One region of the Jeotgalibacillus haloalkalitolerans genome, then DNA from elsewhere that is predicted to be linked to it. Evidence: riboswitches for the same ligand, from Rfam matches in the RefSeq annotation. Region 1 holds a riboswitch; the other holds the start of a gene.

Evidence for each region. A riboswitch is a leader RNA that binds a small molecule or an ion and turns the genes downstream of it on or off. The one in region 1 is predicted to bind thiamine pyrophosphate.
Region 2: another riboswitch for thiamine pyrophosphate. It lies ahead of UFB30_RS11375 (lipoate--protein ligase family protein); the one in region 1 lies ahead of UFB30_RS01205 (YkoF family thiamine/hydroxymethylpyrimidine-binding protein).

Annotation. Positions count from the first base shown of each region.
Region 1 is NZ_JAXQNN010000001.1:232,083-239,869, reverse strand. Features, by position in the region: gene UFB30_RS01235 (esterase/lipase family protein) at 1-209, opposite strand, end outside; gene UFB30_RS01230 (hypothetical protein) at 474-665, opposite strand; gene UFB30_RS01225 (ring-cleaving dioxygenase) at 772-1,749, opposite strand; gene UFB30_RS01220 (hypothetical protein) at 1,917-2,417, shown strand; gene UFB30_RS01215 (helix-hairpin-helix domain-containing protein) at 2,435-2,623, shown strand; gene UFB30_RS01210 (hypothetical protein) at 2,639-2,806, shown strand; TPP riboswitch at 3,094-3,197, shown strand; gene UFB30_RS01205 (YkoF family thiamine/hydroxymethylpyrimidine-binding protein) at 3,279-3,869, shown strand; gene UFB30_RS01200 (ECF transporter S component) at 3,862-4,434, shown strand; gene UFB30_RS01195 (ABC transporter ATP-binding protein) at 4,427-5,806, shown strand; gene UFB30_RS01190 (energy-coupling factor transporter transmembrane component T family protein) at 5,778-6,473, shown strand; gene phnD (phosphate/phosphite/phosphonate ABC transporter substrate-binding protein) at 6,746-7,651, shown strand; gene phnE (phosphonate ABC transporter, permease protein PhnE) at 7,663-7,787, shown strand, end outside.
Region 2 is NZ_JAXQNN010000003.1:253,488-261,274, reverse strand. Features, by position in the region: gene UFB30_RS11410 (PAS domain-containing protein) at 1-158, opposite strand, end outside; gene thiW (energy coupling factor transporter S component ThiW) at 301-786, opposite strand; gene thiE (thiamine phosphate synthase) at 783-1,427, opposite strand; gene thiD (bifunctional hydroxymethylpyrimidine kinase/phosphomethylpyrimidine kinase) at 1,417-2,241, opposite strand; gene thiM (hydroxyethylthiazole kinase) at 2,238-3,002, opposite strand; gene tenA (thiaminase II) at 2,995-3,681, opposite strand; TPP riboswitch at 3,948-4,053, opposite strand; gene lipA (lipoyl synthase) at 4,068-5,009, opposite strand; gene UFB30_RS11375 (lipoate--protein ligase family protein) at 5,006-5,839, opposite strand; TPP riboswitch at 5,909-6,008, opposite strand; gene egtB (ergothioneine biosynthesis protein EgtB) at 6,373-7,539, opposite strand; gene UFB30_RS11365 (phosphotransferase) at 7,697-7,787, shown strand, end outside.

The DNA of each region.
Region 1 (7,787 bases):
TCGTTATACCAAACGGTCGAATCATTCGTCAGACCCTGAACAAATACAACAACAGGCTTTGCAGGGTCTATGTAAGCAGGGGCTTCACCAATACTGATTGTACCTGGAACAAGTGAGTTACCAGGCGTCTTAAATCCTCCGGCAAAAGCGGCAGACGGCAGTGACAGAAGCAGGAACACAGCAATTAACAGGGAAAGCGTTTTTTTCATCTAATCCTCTCCTTTAAAGCTGTACCGGGAAACCCCGACCACCTAAGTATTTCGACACCCGGAAGGTAAATCCTGTATGTTTTGAATAATTAAATTATTATTTATTTATGTGTGGGATGGGACGGCTGATTGTCGCTATTTCTGTTTACAGTGTAGCTTTCCCTGCTGAACTTGTAGCGATACACCCGGAATCTTGTTGCAATCACCCCCGCAGCTTGTACCAATCCCGCTTCTCTATGGTCGTATCCACACAAAAAAATTGCTTCACCACACCCGCTTCATGCCTTTAAGAAACAAAAGATTGTTTCCCAAGGGCATTTCAACGGGATGGCGGTATGCGCCGGCTGAATGTTGTGATTTCAGCTCAGGTTGTAGCTTTTTCCGCCAGAGTTTGTAGCTTTCCCCGCTGAGCTTGTAGCGATACACCCGGGGTTCTGTAGCAATCACTCCTGCCACTGGTTGTAATCCCGCTGCTCCGTGGTCGTTTCCACCGACCGCCGCACGCCCGCTTCACCCTGCATAAAAAAGCCGGATATCCCCTCAGATATCCGGCTCACACTCACTATTCTTTTTCAAACTTTTTCGTACTTCTCACCGTATCAATCGGCCTTACTTTGCTTTCGATCTCGTCACGTTTCGGCTCTAAAAACGGTGGCAGTGAAAGCTTCTCGCCAAGCGTTTCATATGGCTCGTCTCCCATGAAACCCGGGCCATCTGTTGCGAATTCGAACAGAATCTGCGGCGCAACCCTTGCGTACAGCGACTTAAAGAAGAAACGGTCAACAAACCCGGATGTCGGGAAACCGAAGCTCTTCATCCGCTCATCCCAGTCATCGAGCATGGCTCTATCTTCAAGCCTGAATGCGGCATGGTGAACTGTGCCAAACCCCTGCTGTGCCTGCGGTAAAAAGGTGTTATGTTCAACAATCACACTCGCACCGTTTCCACCTTCACCCACTTCAAATAAGTGAAATGATTGTTCAGCAGCTGTTTCTCTAAACAGCAACACCTTTTCAAGCATTTCTTTAAAATAATCAAAGCGGTCAACGCGGACAAACAGCGGTCCTAATCCAGTGATCGCATACTCAAGCGGCACCGGCCCATTTTGCCACGGCGTCCCTGCTTCAACACCTTGATCATTTTCATCTGAAATCAGCTGATACTGCTGATCATCAAAATCAACAAAGGAGATGGTCTTTTTACCAAACTGCTCCTGCACACCTTTATGCTTCACATTCAGGCGATCAAACCGCTTTTCCCAGTAATCAATCGCGGCATCACTTGGTACACGGAATGACGTTTTTGAAATTTCATTTGTCCCGTGATTTCCTTTTGGAATGCCTGGAAAATCAAAGAATGTCATATCTGTCCCGGGACTTCCTGTATCATCAGCAAAAAACAGGTGATACGTCTGGATATCATCCTGGTTCACTGTTTTTTTGACCAGCCTCATCCCGAGTACATTGGTGAAAAACTCGTAATTTTTCTCAGCACTGCTTGTAATCGCAGTAACGTGATGTATTCCTTTCAGTTCTTTAATGGACATTATCATGAACCTCCTCTAGTGCAATTTTCATACCCATAGCATCTAATGATTCCAGATTGAATGCAAGAATTATGACTGCTCAAGTGTTAAAAATGTAAATCCACCCGAAAGTGCTTCATAATAAGGAGTAACTACCCTTACCTGAAAGGAGGAGCAATGATATGAGTATTCCCAAAGTCGATTTTTACTTTGGTGCGCTGCTGTCTCATCTCGTCAATCGCGGATTCTCACCTGTCATGAAAGAAGGCGGTCACGACCGGAGAATTTATGCGCTTGAAAATGAAATCGACAGTTATTTCATTTATGCTAAATACTCGTTTACCCCCCGTTTTAAAAAAGAATCCCGTATCTGGACCTTCTCCTTTTACGATACAGAAATGGAAAAAACGCTTCGCAGCCAGCATGACAACCAATACCTGTTTGCTTTTATCTGCGGTGAAGAAGATCTTCAGAACACGGAAATCATTTTACTGACAGCAAGCGAGGTTTCAGAGTGTATTAAAACGTCAGATGCCGGCCGTAAGTGGCTGACGATTGAAATGGCTGACCGCAAAAGAACACTGACCGTACGCGGGAGTGCACATTCAAAACCCGGCTATTCACTGAAAATCACACGCAGCACAGACCAGCGGCTTGAAGAACTGCCAACCATGCTTTTTTAAAAAGGAGATGAGCAGACGTGACAGGCGATTTACCTTCCGGCTTAAGTAAACCCTCACAGCGTGCATTCGCTCAGGCAGGTATTAAAACAATGACTGACATACAAAAGTATACGGAAAAAGAGCTTCTTTCCCTTCACGGCGTTGGTCCAAAAACCATTCGTCAGCTGAAAGAAGCTGGCGGGACTGACATATTTAAAAACAGTTAAGAGGAGACGATTAACATGATGACAATCATTCTGATCCTTTTCGTGTTTTTTGTGACCTTTTGTATCAGTGCCCTGATGAACATCCTTAATCACACAACTCAGGGACGTCACTGGTTTTACTCCGTATTGTTCAGTCTGGTGATTGCGATAATTGGCGTGCTGATTTTTGAACCGAGGGAATAATGTCCCCATTATTAAAATCCATCTTACTTTTTTGCACAGCTGATTGTTGTAGCGTAAGGCGGTGGCTGACAGGAAGGGACGCGTGAGGCCATGGCGAAGCCTGCGGGCTCACCGCCCGGCCGCGGAAAGCGTCCCCCTGAAGCGGAAATCAACAGCCAACTTTAACAGAGCCAATTTAATAAAGTTTTTAACAAAAAGGTATAATATGGTTCTAATTAGATTTTTCGAGTGTTGCACATTCCATTCTCTGGTGATATAGTGGTCGTGCACAGAAAATTAAATACCGTTATCTGCACTAGGGGTGCGAATTAGCTGAGATGTGAGCATTAGCTCCGATCCCTTATGACTCGATCAGGATAATACCTGCGTGAGGAAGTGTAGTGACTTCTCTTTTTTATATCAGGAGCAGTGGCTACATCTTACGCGGATGTGGTCTTTTTTTGTGCAAAAACTGCTCTGGGAGGAATACAAAATGGAATGTGGAACAAGCAAAATTGTGGGGTGCCGTTTTTCACTGCACCCAATGACTGGAGATTTTATTCCGGTAATAAAAGGCGCACTGGAGGCAACTGATCTGACAGGCGTCTGGAAGCATACAGATGATGTATCAACGGTGATACGCGGACAGGAGCAGCATGTGTTCAATGTGATCAAAGCAATTACGCTTCATGCCGCTAAAACCGGGGAACATGTAGCGGTCAATGCAACTTTTTCAGCAGGCTGTCCGGGTGATACGGCAGGCGATTCCTATATGGAAGCTGACCCTGAAGTACATAATCATGACGATACAAAGCAGTATGTCTCTTCACAGTTTGCCCTGTACCCGATGAATAACCCTGATTATATGAGTGTGATTTACAGGGAAGTGGACCGGGCGAAAGAGCGCGGTGTATTCAATGATTCGATGCATTATGCAAGCGGCATTCACGGGGATATCCATGAGGTATTTGATTTTTACGAGGAGACATTCGGCCACGCAAGGTCTGATGAACACCGTCATTTAGTGATGACTGTATCCATGAGTATCAACAGTCCATCTCATAAGGGTAATCACCATGCTTAAGAGCTGGAAGCTGAAGGAAGTCGTGCTGATGGCGTTGTTTGCTGTTGTTTTCGGCATCATTTACTTATTGTTTTTACATGTCGGAAACATCTGGGCCTCACTGATCGGACCGATTGCATATGAGTGGATCTTCGGGATCTGGTTTATCGTGTCTATTATTGTCATGGCAATCATCAGAAAGCCTGGTGCTGCAGTAATTCCCGAGACAATGGCCGCTGCGATTGAAGTCATGCTTGGCAATGCAGTCGGACCGCGCCTGATTTTAGCAGGGGTCATTCAGGGACTCGGTGCTGAAGCTGTGTTTGCAGCGACAAGGTACCGCTATTTTAACCTAGGGATCTATATGATGGCTGGCGCCGGGGCTGCTGTATTCAGCTTTGTGTATGGTTACTTACTCGGCGGATTTGCAGCGTTAAGTACAGAGTATGTATTGCTGATGTTTGTGATTCGTGTGATGAGTGGCTCGATCATTGCAGGGATTGGCGGGAAATATCTCGTAGACGCACTGCTTGCGACAGGATCACTGAGAGGTTATTCGATTACAAAGCGTGATGCACATGCATAACGTCATCTCTTTGCAGGATGTGTCATTCCGTTTTCCGGATGACGAACTGCCTGTTTTTAAAAATGTGGATTTCAATATTCGCGCGGGGGAGCGTGTGGTGATTACAGGTCCGAGCGGGTGCGGAAAGTCTTCACTTCTGTACCTGCTCAACCGCCTTTACCCTGAAAATTGCGATGGCATTGTCACCGGTCAAATCGAGCTGTTTGGGAAAGCAGCGGCTGACTATGAGCCGGGGGAAATTAATCACCGGATTGCAACTGTTTTTCAGGATCCTGACAGCCAGTTTTGCATGCAGACAGTTGAAGAAGAACTCGCTTTTACACTTGAGAATGTAAAGGTGCCTGCATCTGAGATCAGCGGACGGATCCAAGAGGTCTTACGGGAAACCGGGCTTGAGGACTTCAGAGATTCAGTTATCCAGACACTTTCAGGCGGGCAGAAGCAGCGTGTCGCAACCGCATGTGCATGGGTGCTGGAGCCTGAGGTCCTTCTGCTTGATGAACCTCTGACTCATTTAGATCCGGTGACCGCCCGGGAATTTGTTAAGTGGCTGCGCGACCTCCATGACACAGGAAACCTGACAGTAATAGCGATTGATCACCAAGTCGCTTTATGGGGTGACTTCTTTGACCGGGAGTGGCAAATGACTGCGTCGAAACAGGTTGAAGCGTCAGTCGCAAGGAAGCCGGTACAGTCAGATCAAATTCTTCTGTCTGCTGAAAAACTGGCTGTCGAGCCAATTGTTTCACCGGTCACTTTTTCACTGAAAAAAGGGGAAATCGCAGTGCTTGCAGGTCCTAATGGCAGCGGGAAATCGACGCTGTTAAAAGCATTGTGCGGGTTAAAATCGACCGGTGGGACTGTCCAGCCGAAAAGAATCGGCTATGTGCCCCAGTCACCAGAATTTCTGTTTTTAACAAAGTCAGTCCGGGAAGAGCTTTCATTTGGCGGAGGGCAGTCTGTTGAAGACATGCTTGAGCGGTTATATCTTACTGTGGTCAGTGAGTCCAACCCTTTTGCGATCAGTCATGGTCAGAAAAGACGGACAGCAATCGGGGCTATGCTGTGTGACGGTCGTCCTGTGATTGTGATGGATGAACCGACTGCCGGGCAGGATAAAGCAGCCTTACGTGAGCTTGAAAACCTGATCGTGTCACGTGCAAATGAAGGCATCACATTTTTAATTGTGACGCATGATATGAATTTTGCGGACCGCGTGGCAGATTCACTGCTGTTGCTGCATGAAGGAAGCCTGAGCGGTCCATTTAATCCCCGTGCAGTCTGGCAGGATCAGCAGCTGCTTGAGCAGCATCGCTTATGTCCGCCATATGGAGGTGATGTGCATGATCAACCGCATGAATCCTTCGGTTAAGTTTATTGCGATCACTGTTTCAATGATTGCAATGGCTTTCTTTTTTAATCCGTGGACACCACTTGTATTTTTCAGCGGAGTCGTGCTGATTCAATTGCTTTTTGCGAAAGTGTCCTGGAAAGCGTGGAGTCTGATGATGCTCCCTTTCCTGCTTGGCGCAGTCGGCTATTTTTGGACGACACTTGTTTTTGGCAATGAAGACAGTACGCTTGGCACAGCATTGTCATTAAGCTTTCGTGTACTTGCCTTTTCAAGCCTGTCACTGCTTTTTGTCTTTACCACAAAGCCTGTGGATTTTATTCTGAGCCTGATGCAGCAGCTGAAGCTGTCTCCTAAGATCGCCTACAGCATCCTGGTCGGCTATCAATTTCTCCCTGTTTTAAAGGACGAGTTTTTTCAGATTCGACAGGCACAGAAGCTTCGTGGCGTTGAAGTACCGAAGTCTCCTGTTAAAAGGGTGCTGGCGATGCGGCACGTGCTGATTCCCATGCTTGCAGGCGCTGTTCGGAAGGCTGAGCGGACCGCTTTTGCAATGGAAGCGCGCGGCTTTACCGGTGAGGGCAAACGCGATTTTTACCGGAAGATTACTGTCAGCCGGGCGGATGCAGCAGGAATTGGTTTGTTTTTAGTCCTGCTTTGCGGAAGTATGGCAGCAGGGTTTTTATGAGAAACAGCTGGCGCGGGCCGGCTGTTTTTTGATGAAGTTGGCTTGGTTCTAATGTCACTTTTCTACGAAGGGAGATGTTTTTTCTAAGAACGGCCCTGTTTTTTCTCCGAACCGCACCCGCTTTTCTAAGAACACCTTCTTCTATTCTGTGAACATCACCGTCTAATCTAAGAACCTACCTCTTTCACACCCCCACAAATCCTTTACACCTCCTCTAAATAAGCATAAAATTTATATATTGTTCAAAATCAGACAGAAAAGAGGAATTATCAATGAAAAAAATGATGTTATCAGCGGCTGCACTATCAACTGCTCTAGCGCTTGCTGCATGTGGCAATGCTGAAGAAACCGAGGACACAGACCAACAAAGCTCAAGTGATGAAGCATTTACAATCGGCGTCATCCCTGCCCAGACTGAGGGCGAAATGGAAGGCGCAATGAATAAATTGCAGGAAGTACTTACTGACGCACTTGGAAGAGAAACTGAAATTGACGTGTACCCTGATTACAACGGTGTCGTGGAAGCGATGAACTTTGATCAGATTGACATGGCTTACCTTGGACCGCTGACATATGTGATCGCCCAGGAAAGAAGCGACGCAAAAGCTATCATTACACAGCTTGTAAATGGTGAACCATTTTACAATTCCTATATCATTACGCACCAGGATCAGCCTTTTGAGTCTATTGAAGACCTTTTGAGCGATCCTTCAGCGATAGATTTTGCTTTCGGTGACCCGAACTCAACATCAGGCTCACTGATCCCGTCAATTGAATTACAGGACCGTGGTGTCTATGAATCAGAAGACAGCTACGAATTCAGTACAGTCAGATTTACCGGCTCTCACGATGCAACGGCACTCGCTGTTCAAAACGGTCAGGTTGACGCCGGCGCAATTGACAGTGCCATCTACAACCAGCTGATTGAATCCGGGAAAATTGATGACAGTCAGCTAAAAGTGATCTGGACGTCAGAACCCCTCTTCCAGTATCCATGGGCTGTTACTGCAGGTACAGATGAAGAGACGATCAATACACTGCAGGAAGCATTTTTAGCGATTGAGGACCCTGAAATTCTGGATGCGTTCGGTGCATCAGGCTTTACAGAGGCAGCACCTGAGGATTATGACAGCATTTTGGATGCTGCAGAAAAACAGGGCATTTTAGATGCTGAATAGAGCTGGTTACTTTGTGGTTTAAGAAAAAACACATTGCTCTTGCCGCTATTTTGACCGCTTTTGTATTACTCAGCATGCGTGTGACTGAGTTTGATCTTTCCAAGTTCCGTGACTTTGGAAATATGATTGAGTTTTT
Region 2 (7,787 bases), on a different contig from region 1:
TGACCATTCATTAACTCTTCCTCTGTATACTGAGTAGCCTTGCAAAAGTTATCATTTACATATTCAAAACGGCCATTAAGATCAATAAATGCAACGGCTAAATGATGGTCGACAGCACTGATGATGTTTTCAATTGCTAAAGTGTCTGAGTAGCGCATAATTACGTTCCTTTTTTTACTAATTATAATACGCTCATTAGGTATATTTGAAAAGGGAAAATTGACAAATTCTTTATAAAAAAAACGACAAAAACCCTCAATCCCAGTCATATCAAGGAAAGATGCATTTATAATCTACCTTTTAAATTTGAAGAAGTGCCGACATATTTTTTAATCTCTCAGACATTACGAATCCAATTACCGCTCCGCTGATACTCGACACCAGAAATGCCGGCATGAAAAAGAACGCACCTGCCTCAGTTCCCATCAGGATGGCTGCATATGGTACTGCCACAAGTGATGCAATGAGTCCTGTCCCAATGATTTCACCAGCTGCAGCCATCCAGACCCGTCCGCTCCACAAGTAAAACAGACCTGCAAGTGCTGCACCGATCATGCCTCCCGGAAATGCAAGAAGTGACCCCGTGCCGGTTAATATGCGAACCAGACCAGTCATAAAAGCAATAACAATTGCAAGGCCCGGACCAAACAGTACAGCTGCAATGACGTTGATGCCGTGCTGTACCGGATAAGCTCTTGCAACGCCTGCCGGAAACGATACAAATGCCGAGCCTGCGACTGCAATGGCGACAAACATAGCCATCACGACAAGCTTCCTTGTACTCATACATATTCCCCCTCATAAGAAGCCGTCAGACGCTTGACTTCCTCCTGAACATTTTCTGCCTCAGTAACAGCAGATATGACTGCTATCCCTTCAGCTCCCGCTTTCCAGACAGGACCTGCATTAGATGCAGTGATCCCGCCGATGGCAATCACCGGTGTTTTTGGAAAGCCGGCTTTCACAAGGATGATCTTAGCAACACCTGATGGATCTTTTGCATCTGACTTACTTTTCGTGCCATACACCGGCCCCATTCCAAGATAATCAGCACCATCTGATATTGCACGTTCAGCTTCTTCAAGTGAATGTACTGAAACACCAAGGATCATCTTATCCCCAATCCTTGCTTTTACAGCTGACGCAGCAGTATCCTCCTGACCAATATGAATGCCATCTGCCCCGATGTCACAGGCAAGGTCAACGTCATCATTTACGATAAAGGGGACATTATATGAGTGGCAAAGGATCTGACACTGAAGTGCAAATTCCTTTAATGCCTGACCGGTGAGTGCGCCAAGTCCTTTTTCTCTTAATTGAAAGTGACTGACCCCTCCTTTCAGCGCTTCTTCAAGCAGCTGAAACGGATCCTTCTGCCCGGTATTTGCAGTACCAAAAATAAAATAAACAGCAGGCCTAGTGAACATATCTGATCATCTCCTTTTGCGCATAATGACGATAAGCGCTGTGGTTTGTCGGCCCATGACCGGCACCTATATTTAATGAATGTTCAATTGCACTTTGAATGAATTGCTTCGCAGTCAGAAACGCCTCTTCTATGGATTTTCCTTTTGCAAATTCTGCTGCAAGCGCTGCTGAAAATGTACAGCCGGTGCCGTGCGTATGCTTTGTCTGAATGCGTGAGGATCTCAGCACAAGTGAGCCTCCATGCTGATCAAGATAAAAGTCTTCTGTAAAGTCCGGGTCTGCACCATGTCCGCCTTTTATGAGAACACCCTGCGCACCGCTCTTAAGAATTTGTTCAGCAGCCATCCGTCTTGTTTGTTCATTGTAAATCTGAATGCCGCTTAATGCCTCAGCTTCAGGAATATTAGGTGTGACCAGCGTGGCAAGCGGCAGAAGATGTTTAATCAGTGAGTCTTTTGCTTCCTCCTTCAGCAGACTCGCCCCTCCTTTGGCAATCATGACAGGGTCTACAACAAGGCGCTGCCAGTTGTAATGCTTAATCGAATCCGCCACTGTCCGGATCGTTACAGCATCAAACAGCATACCGGTTTTGACAGCTGCAATATCAAAATCATCACCGACAGCCTGCAGCTGCTTTTCAATATTTTCAATTGGCACCGGTGCAACATCTATTACACCGCGTGTATTTTGAGCGGTGACTGCTGTGATGACAGAGGTCCCGAATACATCAAGCTCCTGAAAAGTTTTAATATCCGCCTGAATGCCCGCTCCGCCTCCGGAATCTGATCCGGCAATCGTCAGTACCTGTTTCATCGTCTGCCTCCTTTTTGAAGCCTGCTTTCATTGAGTGAAAACATTGCATCAATAAATGCTGTTTTGAAACTGCCCGGGCTGTCAGAAATCCTGGCAGCCTTTTCACCCGCTTCCCCGTAATACTGAACAGCTTCCGCAACAGCGTCTGTTGACTGATCAACAGTCAGAAAAGCTGCTGTAACGCTTGAGAGTAAGCATCCCATACCCGTAACTGACGACATGATGGCGTGTCCTGCATGAATCTCATGTACGATTTGCCCGTCAGTCACAATATCCACAGGGCCTGTTACAGCAACAATGAAGCCGTATTTTTTTGCAGCCTCCACAGCCAGTTCAGTTAGATCCCCCTCGCCTTCCCCTGCATCCACACCTTTAGCAGACCAGTCTTTTCTCATGATCGTTGCCAGTTCTCCCGCATTACATCTGAGCGCCGTAATCTTCACTTCGATTAAAATCTCATCTATCACTGATAACCGGTATGAGGTTGCCCCTGCGCCAACCGGATCGAGCACGACAGGAATCCCTTTTTTATTTGCAGCCCTGCCGGCCAGTATCATACTGTTAACTGAACGCTGATGAAGCGTACCGATATTGAGTGACAGCGCATCAGCAACCGATGCCAGCTCTTCAACCTCTTTCTCTTCATCCCCCATCACCGGCGATGCACCAAGTGCCAGCATGCCATTAGCCTGAAAATTAGCGACAACATAGTTCGTGATGCAATGGACCAGCGGATTCTTTTCTCTTAGCTGATTAATCATGTGTCACACGCTCCTTTGGTTGAATTGTCCAAAACTCCATCGTCCAAGCCTGTTCCCAGAAATTCCATTCGTAATAGCTGCTTCTTCTGAAATGCATCTTTAACTCTCCGATTCTTTTTTCAGAAAGCCCCACTGCGAGTTCATTCATTCGGTTGATCTGCTCATTCACGAGTTCACCAAACCATTCAGACCCGTAAGTCTCAATCCATTTCTGATAGATTGGATGATCCGGCTTCTTATTCTTCAGCTGTTCGCCAATCTCATAGTAAAGCCAGTAGCACGGCAGGATCGCGGCAAGTATATCTGCCAGATTTCCATCAGCTGCCCGGTACATATGTGACACATAGGCATAGGCAGTCGGAGATGGTTCGAATGACGCCCAGTCTTCTTCTGTTACGCCAAGCAGCTCCATAAAGGATTCATGTAGCGCAAGCTCTGCTGCACAGGTCTGCTCTGAGTGGTGTGCAAAGCTTTTTGTTGTCTTCAGATCTTCCGCTTTCACAGCCCCAATTGCCTGCACCTTCGCAAAATGGGTTAAATAATACGCATCCTGCATCACATAGAACTTAAATACATCAAGCGGCAGTGTCCCGTCTGCAATCCCTTTTACAAAAGGATGCGTAAAGCTTGCCTCCCAAAGCCCACTGCATTCCTCTCTTACTTCTGAACAAAAAGTCATAATGATTCCTCCTTCATTTAATAAATCTGCCAAGCCAGTTACTAAATAAGTATTATTAAAACCATTATTGAACTTGCACAGCTGGTGATTCTCGCTGCAGGGAGCGACTCCTATGGCAGGAAGGGACAGGTGAGGCCATGGCGAAGCCTGCGGACTCACCGCCCGGTCGTGAAGTCCCCCTGGAGCTGCAATCATCAGCCAGCTTTAACAAAACCAAATAAAAAACACCGCTTCCCAATATTGGAAAGCGGCGTATATAACAAGGTTCACATATACGTCCACTTCCCTACGCTGGTATGATCCAGATCAGGTTCAAAGGGTCCGGACAACAGTCCGTCTCAGCCGGTTTAACCGGCTCCCCCAGTGGGTCAAGCTGTATTCAGTTATTACTGCAGGTTGTCTACTGTTCTGCCATCTGCTTCAACGCCCTTTAGATACTTAATCCGGCGCTGTGCTGATGTTTCACTTACCTGCTCATCCGCATGATATGAAGAACGCACCATTGGCCCTGCTTCACAGTGCTTGAAGCCTTTTGAAAGCGCGATTTCCTTCAGCTCTGCAAATTCATCAGGGTGATAATAACGCACAACATCCAGATGCTTTTTCGTCGGCTGCAGATACTGACCAAGTGTCAGGATATCCACATTGTGTGCACGCAGATCATCCATTGCTTCAATCAGCTCTTCCTTTGTCTCACCAAGACCAACCATGATACTTGATTTCGTTGGGATGTTCGGCGCAATTTCCTTTACACGTGCAAGCAGTTCCAGTGAACGATCATACGTGGCACGCGCGCGCACTCTCTTTGTCAGGCGGCGGACTGTTTCGATATTGTGGTTAAAAATATCCGGCTCGGCGTCCATCAGCGTATGAAGACTTTCATAATCACCTTTCATATCTGATGGTAATACTTCCACTGTACAGCTTGGCAGACGGCGATGGATCGCACGGACAGTCTCAGCAAATACAGCTGCGCCACCATCATTCAGGTCATCACGTGCAACCGCTGTGACAACAACGTGCTTTAGGCCCATCATTTCAGTAGACTCTGCTACCCGCTCCGGCTCGCCCCAGTCAAGTTCATTCGGCAGACCGGTTTTGACAGCACAGAAGCGGCATGCGCGTGTACAGGTGTCCCCAAGGATCATGAATGTTGCTGTTTTCCGTTCACTCCAGCACTCGTGAATATTCGGGCATTTCGCCTCTTCACATACTGTGTTCAGCTTTTTCTCACGCATCATTTTCTTAAGCTTCTTATAGGAATCATTCGTATTCAGCTTTACCTTTAACCATTCCGGTTTACGTACATGTTCTTTTGCATTTGTCATACTTTTTGTCTCCCTTCCCGCTTATAACTCCATTCTTCACTCCGATACTTCTTCTCAAGCTCTGCTGCTTCTCTTAACATCTCTTCTGGCGGTGTAAAAGGTTCCAGGTCAATCTCAAGCCCTTTCATGAACCCTTCTTTAAATGCATGATTCACTTCTTCAAATGTAACAGGACGCTCAAGCACATCATTAATCGCGACGGCTCTATTTGTAAATGCGCGGCGTGCACGCTCTTTTACTTTTTCATTTGGATAAATAAATAAGTCAAATAACTTTTCGATATCCATAGAGATCGGGATCGAACCGTGCTGAAGAATTACACCTTTTTTACGCGTCTGCGCACTGCCGGCTGCCTTCTTGCCATCAACCATCAGTTCATACCACGATGGTTCCTCAAAGCAGACGGCTGAACCGGCCTGCTTCTGTTTCTCCTCTGGAATCGAAAACTCAGCCGGAATACCAAGCGCACGGTATCCCTCAAGAATGCCTTTTGATAAGACAAGATAAGCTTCCTTAATCGACTTTGGCATTGCGGGATGATCTTCAGATACAAGCACGCTATACGTCAGCTCATCATCGTGCAGAACTGCTCTGCCACCGGTCTGCCTGCGTACAAGCTCAACGCCGTACTTCTTCGCGTTCTCAAGGTCTATACTGCCACCGACCTTTTGGAAAAAGCCGACTGATATACCTGCGGGCTTCCATCCGTAAAATCTCAGTACCGGCGGGATCTTTCCGTCACTGTGCCAATTCATCAGCACTTCATCCATCGCCATATTAAATGACGGTGTGCCATGACCGGAATCAAGAAAATACCATGTTTCACTCATCGTCTGCCTCCTTTCTTCTTTTACATAAAAAAACACCACTGCCTTTTAAAGGAAGCGGCTTATGCGCGTAACTATGTAAGCATACTTCCCTCCGCTGGCATCATCCAGATCAGGTACAAAGGGTTCAGCTAAAGACTGTCTCAGCCACTCGGCTCCCCCAGTAAATAAATTAATGAAATTGTCAGTTAAAGAGTATCACAGTCACTCCTATAACGCAAAAATATTTTTGTGTTACAGTAACTGTTTCACACTAATACAGACTACACATTTTTCTGTTGTAATCGTATCCATTATTATTTTATAAGCTCCGTAAAATATTTTATCTGTACTATTCAAATTCTGTACTATCACAATAACAGGGCATCATCACACCGAAAGATATACGTGTTAGGACAAAAGGCTAAACACCCCGCCAAAAGGTTCGGCAGGATGTTTAAGGATTAAGATTCCACCGGATCATCTGCCAGTCTGATCCCGCTGAACTGCCACCTCATATGCGGATAAAAGAAATTACGGTACGTCAGCCTGATATGCTAGAGAGGCGTCACGCATGATCCGCCTTTCAGGACGATCTGGTTGGACATAAACTTAGCATTGTACTCACCAAGTGCGCCATCAAGCGGCTTACTGCGCGGGTAAGGTGTATAGGGACTTTGCGTCCATTCCCATACATCACCAAACACTTTTTCAAACTTTGAGCCGCTGTAAGCAGCATCCGGCTGATAGCGGTCATCATCCATAAAGTTTCCTCTGACCTCTTCCCCCTTCATCGCATGCTCCCATTCCTGTTCAGTCGGCAGACGCTTTCCTGCCCACCTTGCGTAAGCATCAGCTTCATAATAGCTGACATGCGTCACAGGCGCTTCCCAGTCAATTGCCTGCAGACCACTTAGAGTAAAATACGACCATTGATCATCTTTGTTCACCCAGTAAAGCGGAGCATACCACTTTTCTTTTTTCACCAGCTGCCAGCCATCCGATAACCAGAGCTCAGCCCTTTCATAACCTCCGTCTTCAATAAATGCAAGATATTCACGATTCGTCACAGGACGGTTTGCAATCTGACAACCGTTCAGATAAGCATCATGACACGGTGTTTCATTATCAAAAGCAAATTCATCTGCATCCGTACCGATTCTTGTCATCCCTTTTTCAAAAGGAGTGAATGTCAGTTCAGGTGCCTTTCCGCCGACGGGTGCTTTTTGCTCAAACAATGCAGGATACAGCGGATTAAATGACAGATTATATTTAATATCCATCAGAATCAGCTCCTGATGCTGCTGTTCATGCTGCAGACCCATTTCGATCAAATCATATAAATGATCAGTCATTTCAGTGGTATCAAGCAGCTTGTTCACCTGCTCATTCACATGCTTCCGGTAGGCAAGTGTTTCTTTAACAGTCGGACGGGAAATCAGCCCGCGTTTTGACTGTGGATGAAACTCTCCCACCGTCTCATAATATGAATTAAACAAATAGAAAAATTGTTCATTAAAAGGTTCATATCCCTCTATGAACTCTGTCAGGATAAACTTTTCAAAAAACCATGTGGTATGAGCCAGATGCCATTTTGTCGGGCTGACAAAGTTGTCTGCCTGCAGAATAAAATCTTCAATCTCCATTCCAGCAACGAGTTTTTCACTATACGCACGAATCTCCTGAAACATCTGCTGAATATTTTTAGTTTGAGTTACGCTCATCATTTTCTCCCCTTCATATGTAATGTTAATGATTGTTATTCCCTTCAGCAGAATCAAGTACACGTTACTTTAGAAATAATTGTTATCTCCTTCAGATTCCTGCTGGAAAGTTGTATGATGAAATTTATACAATCAGCGAATGAAACGAGTGATCGATTTGAATCCATGGGAAGCGACACATCCAGTGTCACAGGAGAAAGCAAAAGAGAAGATAGAACGTGCATTTCCACATTTGCAACCGGTACAGG